DNA from 4 places in the Bacillus halotolerans genome. Region 4 is predicted to be linked to each of the others. Evidence: riboswitches for the same ligand, from Rfam matches in the RefSeq annotation. Region 4 holds a riboswitch; each other region holds the start of a gene.

Region 1 (3,594 bases), 150 kb from region 4:
CATTGCTGCTGTCCTATGGGTTCGTCTTGGCCGGATTTATCCAAAATGCTTTTTTAATGACGCTTATTATTTCTACGATTTCGTTAGGTGTTGTTGTTCCAACCTTAAAGGAAGAACGGATCATGGATTCAAACATCGGGCAGATTATCCTGCTTGTTGCTGTGATTGCTGACTTGGTCACTATGATTCTTCTTGCTGTATTTTCTTCTCTATACGGAGAGGACAGCGGAAACATGTGGCTCTTGATGATCCTGTTCGCAGCCGGAGTAGTGCTTTACTTTTTCGGCCGGGTCTTCAAACACCGTTCTTTTGTTCAGTCCATGTCAAAAGGGACGATCCAGATCGGGACTCGTGCTATTTTCACCTTAATTATCGTACTGGTGGCTCTGTCTGAATCACTGGGAGCAGAAAATATTCTCGGCGCTTTCTTAGCGGGCGTGCTTGTTTCCCTGCTCTCGCCGAACAAGGAACTGGTTCAGCAACTTGATTCCTTCGGCTACGGGTTCTTAATACCGATTTTCTTTGTGATGGTCGGTGTAAAATTGGATATTTGGACACTTTTTCAGGACCCGAAAATTTTAGTGATGATTCCGCTGTTGCTTATGGCGCTGTTAGTAAGCAAAATTCTTCCTGTCCTGTACTTGAAGAAATGGTATGATAACCGCACAATTTTGGCGTCTGGTTTCCTGCTGACATCAACGCTTTCTCTTGTGATTGCCGCTGCGACAATCGGCCAGCAGCTTCATGTAATCAGCGCGAATATGTCAGGAGCGCTTACGCTGGTGGCGGTTATTGCAAGTATTTTTACGCCGGTCGGTTTTAAAAAGCTGTACAAAAAACAGGAGCAGCCGGAGGAGAAAAAGAAGATCACATTTATCGGCGCTAATCAAATGACACTGCCTGTGACACTTGAATTGCCTGAGAACGAGTATGAAGTGCGTGTCGTGCACGTTTATCAAGAAAACGCTGAGGAAAAGCTGTCAGACTCAGTATTTTCCGTCGAAACGATTTCTGATTATGAGCATCAAACCCTTGAATCACTCGGTATATTTGATACAGAAATCCTTGTGGTGGCGACAGGGGATGAAGACATGAATACGGACATCGCACTATACGCCAAAGAAAAAGGAACAGAAAGAGTCATTGCCAGCACCGGATCACCGGAGAACGAAGCGAAATTGAAAGAGCAGGGCATCAGCATCTTTTCCATCTTGCTGTCGACCAAAACGCTGCTTCGCGCGCTGATAGAAGCGCCTGGCGTCATGAAACTGCTCACGAACCAAGAGTCTTCGCTGTATCAAATTAATATGGAAAACAGCAAATACGACGGCGTGATTCTCCGTGAATTCCCTTTAACAGGCGACGTGATTTTTGTCAGGATTTTCCGGGGTGTCGACAGCATCGTTCCTCACGGCGATACAAGACTGAAAATCGGAGACCGCTTAATTGTCACCGGATCACGCGGGTACGTAACCGATCTTAAGAAAACATTGGAAGGATAATATCTTGACCAAATAAGGATTCGTGTTAATATAGAGGGGCAGAACAATTCAATATGCATTCGTAAAACCACTAGGGGTGTCCTTTATAAGGGCTGAGATAAAAGTGTGACTTTTAGACCCTCATAACTTGAACAGGTTCAGACCTGCGTAGGGAAGTGGAGCGGTATTTGTGTTATATAACTATGCCAATTCCAAACCACTTTTCCTTGCGGGAAAGTGGTTTTTTTATTATCAGACAGGGGGAATGACGTGTGAAGTTTTCAGAAGAATGCCGCAGTGCAGCCGCAGAATGGTGGGAAGGCAGCTTTGTCCATCCATTTGTTCAGGGGATCGGTGACGGAACTCTCCCGATCGACCGCTTTAAATATTACGTGCTTCAGGATTCTTACTATTTAACTCATTTTGCAAAGGTGCAATCGTTCGGTGCCGCTTATGCAAAGGATCTTTATACAACAGGACGCATGGCCAGCCATGCTCAAGGTACATATGAAGCGGAGATGGCGCTTCATCGCGAGTTTACGGAGCTTTTGGAAATCAGTGAGGAAGAACGGAAGTCATTTAAGCCATCTCCTACCGCTTACTCCTATACATCCCATATGTACCGTTCGGTTTTGAGCGGGAATTTTGCAGAAATCTTGGCAGCTCTTCTCCCGTGCTATTGGCTTTATTATGAGGTTGGTGAGAAATTGCTGACATGTGATCCGGGGCATCCGATTTACCAGAAGTGGATTAGCACATACGGCGGTGACTGGTTCAGACAGCAGGTGGAAGAACAAATTAACCGCCTGGATGAGCTGGCGGAAAACAGCACAGAGGAAGTGCGTGCCAAGATGAAAGAGAATTTCGTTATTTCGAGCTATTATGAATATCAGTTCTGGGGAATGGCTTATCGAAAAGAAGGCTGGTCAGACAGCGGCGTAAAAGAGGTGGAAGGGCTTGGAGCTGCACGCCATAACTGATGACCGCAAGCCGGTTGAAGATCTAATGAGATCAATTATAGCCATTCAGGATGAGGTTGATTTCATCCATATTCGTGAACGGTCTAAATCGGCGGCTGACATTTTGAAACTGCTGGAGCTTATTTCTGAAGGCGGTGTTGATAAGCAAAAGCTGGTGATGAATGGCCGGGTTGATATTGCGCTTTTTTCAAATATTCACCGCGTTCAGCTGCCGAGCAGCAGCTTTTCGCCGAAACAAGTAAGAGCCAGATTTCCTCACCTGCACATTGGGCGATCGGTGCATTCACTGGAGGAAGCGCTTCAGGCAGAAAAGGAAGACGCTGATTATGTTTTGTTCGGCCATGTGTTTGAAACGGATTGCAAACAAGGCCTTGATGGCAGAGGCGTGTCTTTGCTTTCAGAAATCAAACAGAGGATCTCGATTCCGGTTATTGCAATTGGCGGAATGACACCTGCCAGATTAAGAGAAGTGAAACAAGCAGGTTCAGACGGTATCGCTGTCATGTCCGGAATTTTTTCTTCCGATGATCCTTTGGAAGCTGCCAGACGATATTCCCGCAAGCTAAAGGAGATTCAGTATGAAAAGGCATTATGATGCAGTTGTCATTGGAGGCGGAATTATTGGTTCCGCGATAGCTTATCAGTTGGCAAAAGAAAAGAAAAACACCGCATTGCTTGAAAGCGGAACAATCGGCGGCAGAACAACAAGCGCCGCGGCAGGGATGCTTGGCGCCCATGCCGAGTGCGAGGAGCGGGATGCGTTTTTTGATTTCGCCATGCACAGTCAGCGTTTGTATCAGGGTCTTGGAGAGGAGCTACTTGCCTTATCCGGCATTGATATCAGAAGGCATGAAGGCGGTATGTTTAAGCTTGCATTCTCCGAAGAAGACGTGTCCCGCTTGAGACGGATGGACGATTTGCATACTGTCAGCTGGCATACAAAAGAAGAAGTGCTGGAAAAAGAGCCGTATACGGCCGGTGAGATTTACGGGGCGAGCTTTATTCAGGACGATGTTCATGTTGAGCCTTATTTTGTGTGCAAGGCATACGCTAAATCGGCTAAAGCGCTTGGTACGGATATTTTTGAGCATACTCCCGTTCTCGATGTGACGCGTGGCGGTGAATCCATTTTG
Region 2 (3,594 bases), 210 kb from region 4:
TCAATATCACCGATGCTCCCTAATTTTTTTCCGTTAGAGACATTGACGACATCCTTTACTTGAAATTCTGAAATGCTGATCATCCCATCACGTCCTTTTTCGGTCCTTTTTTCTAGTATATGAACGGGCGGGCTGAACCTTGTCAGCAAGGAGAAATTTTCATGATCATTGTTCTTTTTTGCGGCTGCACCAGCTTATGATGAACGTGAGCATGATTTTCGTATAATCTACGAGCTGCTCAATCGATACCTCTTCATTAACGGCATGAGCATTATATAAATCGCCCGGTCCGTATATTACGCTTGGAATACCGGCATGATAAAGCCATCCACCATCGGTTACGGTTTGAGATACGTCAATGACCGGGCGTTCCCGTTTGATCTCCTCGTGTGACGCCGTAAGGGCTAAAACGCCGGGATGAGCCGGATCAACTTCCAAGGCCGGAAAAATTTCTCCTCTTTCTTCAATCATTGAAGAGCCTCCCCATTTGAAGACAGGACGGTTTTCCCTCAGCCAAATATCACTGTCACTCAGCCTGTTGATGTAATCTTCTATTTCAGCAGCCACTTCTTCATGCGTTTCATTGGGATAAAAATGGACGGTAATCCATAATCGGCACTCATCCGCTATAAAGGCCGCATGTCTGCCTCCTTCTATAACAGCGGGATTAATTGTGTTTGTACCGGGGGTAAAGCCAGGATAGCTTTTCATAATGGCCCAATGTCGCTCCAGCTCACCGAGTCCAGAAATGATTTTTGCCATTTTTTCGATTGCGCTCGCCCCGAAGGTTCCTCCGCCAGCGTGGATCATATTCCGTCTTGTTCCATCGTGAAACGTTTGACTGCTTTTCATTTCGATCCAGCCTGTAATCACTCCGCCTTGACCTTGAATATGCATATCGCTCGTATCCGCCACAACTGCAAAGTCTGCGTGATAGCCCTTTTTGCAGCATTCAAGCGTGCCGGCCTCTCCGACTTCCTCCCCGATGACCGATTGCAGAATCAAATCGCCCGGGAGCTCAACGCCCGCTTCACGAATCAGCTTTAAAGCAAACAGCACACAGGCCATTCCGCCTTTCATATCTGAAGCGCCCCCCGGCCGATTAAGAAACCGTTTTTCTCACTGGGACAAAATGGGTCATGCACCCAGTCCTCGCCCTCTTTTACCTCTGCCACATCGACATGCCCATTGATGATTAAACTTTGATAGGCGGCTGAATTTGTTCCTTTTAAAACACCCACAACATTGGGATCTCCTGGATAAACGTCCCATTTGTCGATAGAAAATCCCCGTTCAAGCAAAAACTGTGCAATCCATGTTTGGATGCTGTCTGTATTTCTCGCAGGCGGCGCCGGTGTTTTAAAAGAAATCAGCGTTTTCGCAAGCTCAATGAGCTCGTCCTTTTGTTCTTCCACTTTTTTCAGTAAAGATTCTACTTGATCAATCATGTTATCCGCTCCTATTTTTAATAGAAAAAAGCCGTTTCATATTCATGAAACGGCTTAATAAAGAAAGCAGAGTGCAAGCTGCTGCATTCTCCGCTTTTTTCACCGCTTCCCTCCGCTGGTATGATCCAGATCAGGTCAATAAGGGTTGAGACCAGCGTCTCTCTCAGCTTCGAAAGCACCCCCAGGATGAATCGTATGTTGTTATGCATTTGTCACCGGCTCAGCTCTTGTTAAAAACGGACGATCCTGATTCCATAATACACGGATCGGCGTATCAAAAAAAGAAGAAAGTGATTCGTCTGTCAGCATGTCTTTCATTTGTCCTGACCTAAAGACTTCTCCCTTTTTTAACAAGAGGGCTTTATCAAAAATCGGCAAAATTTCTTCCGCATGATGCGTAACATAAAGAATAGACGGCGCATTTTCCCTGCTTGCAATGTGCGTAATCGTATCTAACAGTTTTTCCCGGGCAATAAAATCAAGTCCTGTAACTGGTTCGTCCAGTATAAGCAGCTCCGGATCAGCCATTAGCGCTCTTGCGATTAAAGCTCTTTGTTTCTCTCCTTGAGAAAGAGTTTCGTAGCGGCGGTCGGCATAATCAATGGCTCCTAAGTCCTCGAGCAGGGCAATCGCTTTTTCTCTGATTTCCGCACTTGGTGTTTCATACAAGCCAATCGAAGCATATGCCCCGCTCAGAGCAATTTCAAAAGCTGAATCTGCCGGATACAATTTTTGCTGAAGACCCGCTGAGACAAGGCCGATTTTTCGTCTGAGTTTATCTCCCAGCTCCGTTTTTCCGAATACATGACCAAGCACCTGCATCTCGCCTGTTGTCGGAAAATAGTAAGAGCATAGCATATTTAACAGCGCAGTCTTCCCTGCTCCATTTAATCCGTAAAGCACCCAGTTCTCCTTTTCTTCTACTTTCCAATGAATATCCTTTAGTATCCATTTTCCATTCCGTTTTAGTGAGACATTGTCAAGCTGCAAAATCATTGTGGTCCTCCTCTTTCCAAACCGAATAATTGTTTTAATTTTCACAAAACTGTGTACGGACTAGGATACCTTACTTTTTCGAAAACGTAAACCGCCCGCTTCTAAATAGAAAAGCCTTTAAAACAATTTCTGTTTTAAAGGCTTTCCACGTCCATGCTATTGATGAATATTCTTATTCATTTGTTTGATTGCTGCCTTTTCCAGTCTGGACACCTGTGCTTGAGAAATCCCGATTTCTTCGGCTACTTCCATTTGCGTTTTTCCTTGGAAGAACCGTTTTCTTAAAATCATTTTTTCCCTCTCGTTCAGCCTTCTCATGCCCTCTTTCAAAGCCAGCTCTTCAATCCATTGTGTATCTTTGTTGCGTTCATCACTGATTTGATCCATGACATAAATCGGATCTCCGCCGTCATTGTAGATCGGTTCAAAAAGAGATACCGGATCTTGAATGGCGTCGAGTGCAAACACAATTTCTTCGTGCGGTACTTCAAGAACTTTGGCGATATCCTCTGCCGTCGGCTCCTTGCTTGTCTCACTGATTAACCGTTCTCTTACCTGGAGTGCCTTATATGCGATATCCCTAAGTGATCTCGAGACACGTATCGGGTTATTATCGCGCAAATACCTGCGGATTTCTCCGATAATCATAGGTACAGCGTATGTTGAAAACTTAACATTGTGGCTTAGATCAAAATTATCAATGGATTTCATTAGTCCGATACAGCCGACTTGAAATAAGTCATCAACATACTCCCCTCTGTTATTAAATCTTTGAATGACACTTAAGACAAGACGCAAGTTCCCGTTTACAAGCTTTTCTCTGGCTGAATCATCACCTTCGTCCTGCAATTGCCTAAACAGCTTTCTCATTTCTTCATTCTTGAGTACGGGTAATTTGGAGGTATCCACCCCGCAGATTTCGACTTTATTTCTCGACACTTTTTTCCCTCCCTACAGGAGCTGCTGTACAACGTTAAGTATCTCCTCGGGTGGGAAAAATATGCACTGCACTCAAACCGAAAAATAGTCATAATTGGGAAATCCTTGTAGAATCAAGGGATTAAGCCGCAAAAATTTTTTACACCATTTTGTTGAATTCTTTTCGCAATCTTTTAATGATTCTTTTTTCCAGACGGGAAATATAGGATTG
Region 3 (3,594 bases), 1.6 Mb from region 4:
TCCCCACCTTCCTCCGGTTTGTCACCGGCAGTCACCTTAGAGTGCCCAACTGAATGCTGGCAACTAAGATCAAGGGTTGCGCTCGTTGCGGGACTTAACCCAACATCTCACGACACGAGCTGACGACAACCATGCACCACCTGTCACTCTGCCCCCGAAGGGGACGTCCTATCTCTAGGATTGTCAGAGGATGTCAAGACCTGGTAAGGTTCTTCGCGTTGCTTCGAATTAAACCACATGCTCCACCGCTTGTGCGGGCCCCCGTCAATTCCTTTGAGTTTCAGTCTTGCGACCGTACTCCCCAGGCGGAGTGCTTAATGCGTTAGCTGCAGCACTAAGGGGCGGAAACCCCCTAACACTTAGCACTCATCGTTTACGGCGTGGACTACCAGGGTATCTAATCCTGTTCGCTCCCCACGCTTTCGCTCCTCAGCGTCAGTTACAGACCAGAGAGTCGCCTTCGCCACTGGTGTTCCTCCACATCTCTACGCATTTCACCGCTACACGTGGAATTCCACTCTCCTCTTCTGCACTCAAGTTCCCCAGTTTCCAATGACCCTCCCCGGTTGAGCCGGGGGCTTTCACATCAGACTTAAGGAACCGCCTGCGAGCCCTTTACGCCCAATAATTCCGGACAACGCTTGCCACCTACGTATTACCGCGGCTGCTGGCACGTAGTTAGCCGTGGCTTTCTGGTTAGGTACCGTCAAGGTACCGCCCTATTCGAACGGTACTTGTTCTTCCCTAACAACAGAGCTTTACGATCCGAAAACCTTCATCACTCACGCGGCGTTGCTCCGTCAGACTTTCGTCCATTGCGGAAGATTCCCTACTGCTGCCTCCCGTAGGAGTCTGGGCCGTGTCTCAGTCCCAGTGTGGCCGATCACCCTCTCAGGTCGGCTACGCATCGTTGCCTTGGTGAGCCATTACCTCACCAACTAGCTAATGCGCCGCGGGTCCATCTGTAAGTGGTAGCCGAAGCCACCTTTTATGTTTGAACCATGCGGTTCAAACAAGCATCCGGTATTAGCCCCGGTTTCCCGGAGTTATCCCAGTCTTACAGGCAGGTTACCCACGTGTTACTCACCCGTCCGCCGCTAACATCAGGGAGCAAGCTCCCATCTGTCCGCTCGACTTGCATGTATTAGGCACGCCGCCAGCGTTCGTCCTGAGCCAGGATCAAACTCTCCGATAAATGGATCGCAGATTAAGTTCACCACATCCTGTGGCAACATCTGCGTGATCTGCATCGTGCAGACCTCAGTTTGACTGACTACGCACATTGCTGTGCGATTTATAATAAAACTTGAATTAACAGGTACGTTTTGTCTTGTTTAGTTTTCAAAGATCATCACCGCTCTCAATGAAGCAGCTTTACCAATATAACACTCAGCTTCTTAATTGTCAACAACTTTTTTAAAAGTTGTTTAAAGCTTCTTGTTTTGTCTGCTGTTCATCAGCGACGTTTAATAATATAACACCTATAATTATTTATTGCAATAGTTTTTTAAAAAAATCTATAAAACAATAAAACTGTAATCTTTCTTTATTCTATCTAACTTGTAATGCTTTATAAAACATTTATCTATTAAAGAACATTTACTACAGGCAATGTCATCTTGTTGTTTTAACCTTTTTCTTGTATAGTAGAAACGAACTAAATATCCGATGACCACAAGGGGAGCATAAAAGCTGAGAGTGAGCGGTTTCGTTCTGACCCTTTGAACCTGTTAGTTAACGCTGGCGTAGGGATGTGGCAAAGTCAAATGAATTGCAGATTGTAAAGCAGTGCGTGGAACTTTCCTCATCCTTCCGCGTGCTGCTTTTTTGTTGTCCTTTTGGATTGTCTATCGATGGAAGGGGATTTTTATGGCTCAATCAAGACAACTGGTACGTCTTATTGAAATTGCAATCATGACTGCTGCTGCTGTCATTTTAGACATCGTTTCCGGAATGTTCCTCCGTATGCCTCAAGGAGGGTCGGTATCCATCATGATGATTCCGATTTTTTTGATTTCTTTTCGCTGGGGAGTTAAAGCGGGGCTTACAACCGGTCTATTGACAGGTCTCGTTCAAATTGCGATCGGAAATCTATTTCTTCAGCACCCTGTTCAGCTGTTGCTTGATTACATGGCAGCGTTCGCCGCTGTCGGCATAAGCGGCTTTTTCGCTTCCGCTGTCCGCAAATCCGCCTTATCAAAAGCAAAAGGGAAATTGATCGTATCAATTATTTGCGCAGTTTTTATCGGCAGTTTTCTGCGTTATGCTGCACACGTGATTTCAGGGGCTGTATTTTTCGGCAGCTTTGCACCAAAAGGAACGCCGGTATGGCTCTACTCATTAACTTATAATGCTACTTATATGATTCCGTCATTCATCATCTGTGCGATTGCCCTTTGTTTATTGTTCATGACAGCTCCGCGCTTGCTGAAAACCGAAAAGGCTTAATCTAACAACCCCCAGCGGCCGTTCCGCTGGGGGTTGTTTTTTATCTTCCGTTAAGCAGATTTTTTAATGAAGCAAGATCCGGCCAGCCGAATCCTATTTCTTTCATGCTTTCTCCTGCGATTTCAAAACTATCCTCGGCTGCTCTTTCAGGTGAAAACGACTGATAAAAATTAATCGAAGGATTCTCTTCTACGACCCAAACAAACATGCTCGTAAAGCCCTGATCAAGCAAAAAATCTGTACCCTTTGTCAAAAGCGCTCTGCCTGCACCTTGCCGCTGTTTTTCTTTTAAAAGGTAAATGGCATACAACTCTCCGTCATAGCCTTTCTGCTCTGAACGAATTGAACCAAAAGATGCAAAGCCGAATACCGAGCCTTTTTCATCTTCTGCCACAAAAACCCCCTTTAATGAACGGCTTTTCCATTTGGCTTCAAAATCCTTGTAGTTCAAACCATTTAAGTATTCAGCGGAGACAATGCCGCTGTATGTTGTCACCCAGCTGTCAACATGCACTTTTGCGATTGCCTTTATATCATCTAGTCGTGCTTCTCTTATAGTCACCATTCATTCTCTAATCCTTTCCGCAATGGTTATTCAGATTTTTGAACAGGTTTTGTTTCTTTTAATTCATTTGTCAGTTCGTTGATGCTCTGTTTGATGTTGCCTTTTCCTGAAAAGTTCTCAATCATTTCTTTTACGTCGATTCCCGAAGACGCTTTTAAGCTTTCTTGCAGACTGGACATTAAATTTGTCGCATAGCTTGTGACTTTGTTGGCGCCGCTTGAATCACCGTTTCCTCCTGTATCAACAACGGTGATCTTATCAATATTTGAAAGCGGTGCTGATACCTGTTTCGCGTATTCCGGAAGCATTTTGACAATCATATCGAAAATCGCAGCCTGACCGTACTGCTCAAAGGCAGCGGCAATTTTTTCTTTCGCTTCCGCTTCCGCAAGACCTTTTAAGCGAATAACCTCAGCCTCTGTCTCACCTTTTGCTTTTTCAGCTTCTGCTTTTGCAAGGCCGTCAATTCTGACCCTTTCAGCTTCAGCCTTCGCCATCGCTTCTATGCTGTATTTCTTGGCATCGGCTTGGGCTAGCTGTTTGGCTTTTTCAGCAGCGGCAGATTGCTCAACTGAATAGCG
Region 4 (3,594 bases):
CCTGCTGAAGCTCTTTGATCATTTGAACGAATTCCCGTGCTGAATAAGGGTCTAAAAGGGAAGTCGGTTCATCCAGAATAATGAGCTCAGGCTCCATCGCCAAAATACAGGCGAGCGCGACTTTTTGCTTCAGTCCCCCTGACAGAGTGGAAATCGTTTTTTCCTTTACATGAGTGATGTGTAATTTTTCCAGAACGTCATCAATTTTCTTCACCATTTCTTCTTGGGGGATTTGCAGATTTTCCAATCCAAAGGCGATTTCATCCTCTACTGTCAGCATACAAAACTGCTGCTCAGGGTCCTGAAAGACGACTCCGACATGCTGAGCGATTGTTTCAGAGGTTTCAGCGTCAGTGATCGTTTTTTGAAATAAGAATACATGCCCAGACAGCATCCCGTCGCAAGCTTCAGGGTAAAGCCCGTTTAAACAGAGGGCAAGCGAGCTTTTTCCGCACCCGCTCGGCCCTAACAATAAAGCGCATTCTCCTTTTTGGAGCTCAAACGTTATATCCTGAAAAATCGGTTTCTCGTTTTCTTCATATGAAAAGCTAAGCCGGTCAACCGAAAGCAACTTGTTATAGGCTTGCATGATTTGATACCCGTTTCCGTTTCCTTTTCTTTTTCAGTTCCTTTCCGAGTGCCATTCCGTTTAAGACACCCGTATATGCGAGAGAATCGCTGACAGCTTTTCCGAGAAGGCCGGCCAGGACCGCACCTGAAACGAGACGGATCACAAGCATAATGAGCAGATAGCCCGGTGAGTACGCCGCATAACCGGAAACAAAGAAATCATAAATAAAGCTGGACACCGAAGACCCCATACCCGCCAGAAGCAGCACAGGAAGGGAATATGCTTTCCAGCGTGTCGCAAGAAATACAGCTTCTGCTCCGAGACCTTGAACAATGCCGATAACGATAACCATCGGGCCTGAAGGATTTCCCAGCAAACATTCAACGAGAGCTGCAATGATTTCTGAAACAAGGGCCGCGCCCGGTTTACGAATGATGTACGCGGCAATCACTGACACGATAAACCAAATGCCGTAAATCGGTTCATAAGCGATGGGCCCGAACATCCCTGCAAGTACGTTTCCGAAATGGGTGAATACTAAATACACAATGCCAAAAACAATACTGATAACAGACATGATGACAATTTCTTTTACTTTCCAGCTTTTCATTTTATCCCTGCTTTCTGTTTTCTTGATGGACTGTTTGCCGAGAAGTTCACGGTCATGGTGACATGGGCTGTTTGCTGATTTGCCATGCGGAAAGCGGCTTCCAGTGTCCGGAACACGTCGTGTGCATCTCCGTCTACCTCACTTGCGTAATGAACACCCTGTACAAAGGTGCCGTCAGCCTTAGCGATTTCAACAGCTTTCATGATGATGTCCATATAATTCGGCTCATTCATCGGATAAAGCGCAAATTGGCAAGGAGCCTCTGCTTTCAGGTCGTGAACAGATTCTTCGTTGACACGCTTTTCATCTGCTGTCAGATATGTATCTCCTTGTGTATCGCCGGGGCAGCCGATGGAAAACGTCCCGTTCATGACAATGTGCTTTTCGCTATTTGCTGCATACAGGTAGATGGCTTTGGCGGCGTCGAATACATGCTCGATCGATCCGCGCAAAACTGTGCTGATATGATCGGTCTTTGTCCAAACCTTTGACGTATCCGTTTTTTTCAGCGCAGACTTGATCACACTGATAAAATCATCTGTCATCGGGTATAAAGAGAACCGAAATCCGGCGATTCTGCTTGTACCGCATAAGTTGTCCATTTCTCTGACCTCCTGTTTTTTTGGTAAAATAAAAAACTGCATATCCTTAGGGAATATGCAGTCATAGATCGAGTAAGCGCACGAAAAAATACACCTTTCGGTCAACCTGCACTTCCCCACGCTGGTATTATCCAGATCGGGTCATAAGGGATCAAAGCGCGTTTTTGCGCGCTTTATCTCAGCCATAACAGCACCCCTAGTGCTTTCCGTATACAATTTTTTATTTTGACATCATAATAGATGATAAGAATCATTTTGTAAACAATGAAATCATTTTTTTCATATAGGAACATGAGAGGATGATCGGAATTGGAAAAAGGGCACATATTAATTGTGGAAGATGAAGAAAAAATCGCGAGGGTCCTTCAGCTTGAATTGGAATATGAAGGATACAGCGTCACCATCAAACATAATGGCTCTGAAGGACTTAACGCGGCCACGGAAGGTTCGTATTCCCTATTGCTGCTCGATGTCATGCTGCCAGGGTTGAGCGGGCTTGAAGTGCTGCGCCGGCTGAGGAAAACGGATCAAAAGACACCGGTTATTTTATTAACAGCCCGCGACAGCGTTCCAGATAAGGTAACGGGGCTTGACATCGGTGCGAATGACTATGTCACCAAGCCGTTTGAAATAGAAGAATTGCTTGCCAGAATCAGAGCGGCACTCCGCCAAACCGGAAGCAAAACAGAGGATATCGGCACATTTTTGACATATGACGATTTGCAGGTGAACGAGAAAACACGTGAAGTCAGACGGGGAGACAAAGAAGTTGGATTAACGCCCCGGGAATTTGATCTGCTCGTCTATATGCTGAAGCATCCGCAGCAAGTGCTGACGAGAGAGCAAATTCTCAGCTCTGTATGGGGGTTTGATTACATCGGTGATACAAATGTCGTCGACGTGTACATAAGATATATCAGAAAAAAATTGGACTATCCTTACGAAAAACAGCTGATTCATACCGTACGCGGGGTCGGCTATACCATTAAGGGGTAAATGATGAAGCTGAAGACAAAGATTCATCTGTATACATCCATTTGGCTGTTGATTTTATTAATGTTGGTTCATACTGCGGTCTATCTCATTTTTTCATCGGCACTCACCTCAAAGGATGCGGCCCGTCTTGCCGATGAAACGGACAATATCACCGAAGCTCTTCATACCGCCGAAACACAAGGGGTGGCTTTGCAGGATATGCTGCAGGCCTATCTTCCGGCAAACGGAATGGTGCGGGTAGTGAGTGCGGATCGGAAAGCCGTCATGACCATCACAAAGGAAAAAGCATATAAAGACTTCCCTCTTTCTTTTCACAGCGGGGAAACGACAGACGTGACAAAGCATGAAGGCAAACTGTTTGCAGCAGCAGCTGTCCCGGTCATTTGGACAGACGGACAAGTCGTATCGCTTCAGCTCGTGGAAAGGCTGGAGCATACAGAAGAGAGTCTTCTTCTGCTAAGAATCATCTTAATTGCGGCCAGCGCGGCTGTCTGTATCGCTTCCTTCTTTGCCGGAAGCTTACTCGCCCGCCATATCACCAATCCAATCAGACAATTGGTGACAACGATGAAAGACATACAGAGAGAAAAAGCATTCAAAACAATTTCTCTGGAAGGACAGTCGCATGACGAACTGTATCAAATGGGGCTGACCTTTAATGAGATGGCGAGCATGCTGAAAGAGCACTACGATAAACAGCAGCAATTCGTCCAAGACGCTTCACACGAGCTGAAAACCCCGCTCACCATTATTGAAAGCTACAGCAATCTGATGAAACGCTGGGGGGCAAAAAAGCCTGAAGTGCTTGAGGAATC

What was found. A riboswitch is a leader RNA that binds a small molecule or an ion and turns the genes downstream of it on or off. The one in region 4 is predicted to bind thiamine pyrophosphate.
Region 1: it holds a riboswitch for thiamine pyrophosphate, as region 4 does, so the genes downstream of both, tenA (thiaminase II) here and DIC78_RS02810 (HMP/thiamine ABC transporter substrate-binding protein ThiU) in region 4, are expected to answer to the same signal.
Region 2: it holds a riboswitch for thiamine pyrophosphate, as region 4 does, so the genes downstream of both, DIC78_RS01695 (acetylornithine deacetylase) here and DIC78_RS02810 (HMP/thiamine ABC transporter substrate-binding protein ThiU) in region 4, are expected to answer to the same signal.
Region 3: it holds a riboswitch for thiamine pyrophosphate, as region 4 does, so the genes downstream of both, thiT (energy-coupled thiamine transporter ThiT) here and DIC78_RS02810 (HMP/thiamine ABC transporter substrate-binding protein ThiU) in region 4, are expected to answer to the same signal.

What each region holds. Positions count from the first base shown of each region.
Region 1 covers NZ_CP029364.1:745,575-749,168, reverse strand. Annotated here, with positions in the region: gene DIC78_RS03740 (monovalent cation:proton antiporter family protein) at 1-1,502, shown strand, start outside; TPP riboswitch at 1,565-1,673, shown strand; gene tenA (thiaminase II) at 1,754-2,461, shown strand; gene tenI (thiazole tautomerase TenI) at 2,439-3,056, shown strand; gene thiO (glycine oxidase ThiO) at 3,040-3,594, shown strand, end outside.
Region 2 covers NZ_CP029364.1:377,149-380,742, forward strand. Annotated here, with positions in the region: gene DIC78_RS01690 (YlmC/YmxH family sporulation protein) at 1-83, opposite strand, end outside; partial or broken gene DIC78_RS01695 (acetylornithine deacetylase) at 166-1,448, opposite strand; TPP riboswitch at 1,539-1,641, opposite strand; gene DIC78_RS01700 (ABC transporter ATP-binding protein) at 1,650-2,444, opposite strand; gene sigG (RNA polymerase sporulation sigma factor SigG) at 2,601-3,383, opposite strand; gene sigE (RNA polymerase sporulation sigma factor SigE) at 3,523-3,594, opposite strand, start outside.
Region 3 covers NZ_CP029364.1:3,121,543-3,125,136, reverse strand. Annotated here, with positions in the region: rRNA gene DIC78_RS16000 (16S ribosomal RNA) at 1-1,195, opposite strand, end outside; TPP riboswitch at 1,668-1,769, shown strand; gene thiT (energy-coupled thiamine transporter ThiT) at 1,870-2,448, shown strand; gene DIC78_RS15990 (GNAT family N-acetyltransferase) at 2,489-3,013, opposite strand; gene floT (flotillin lipid rafts scaffold protein FloT) at 3,040-3,594, opposite strand, start outside.
Region 4 covers NZ_CP029364.1:590,793-594,386, reverse strand. Annotated here, with positions in the region: gene DIC78_RS02820 (ABC transporter ATP-binding protein) at 1-589, opposite strand, end outside; gene DIC78_RS02815 (ECF transporter S component) at 576-1,181, opposite strand; gene DIC78_RS02810 (HMP/thiamine ABC transporter substrate-binding protein ThiU) at 1,178-1,783, opposite strand; TPP riboswitch at 1,880-1,991, opposite strand; gene DIC78_RS02805 (response regulator transcription factor) at 2,093-2,779, shown strand; gene DIC78_RS02800 (sensor histidine kinase) at 2,783-3,594, shown strand, end outside.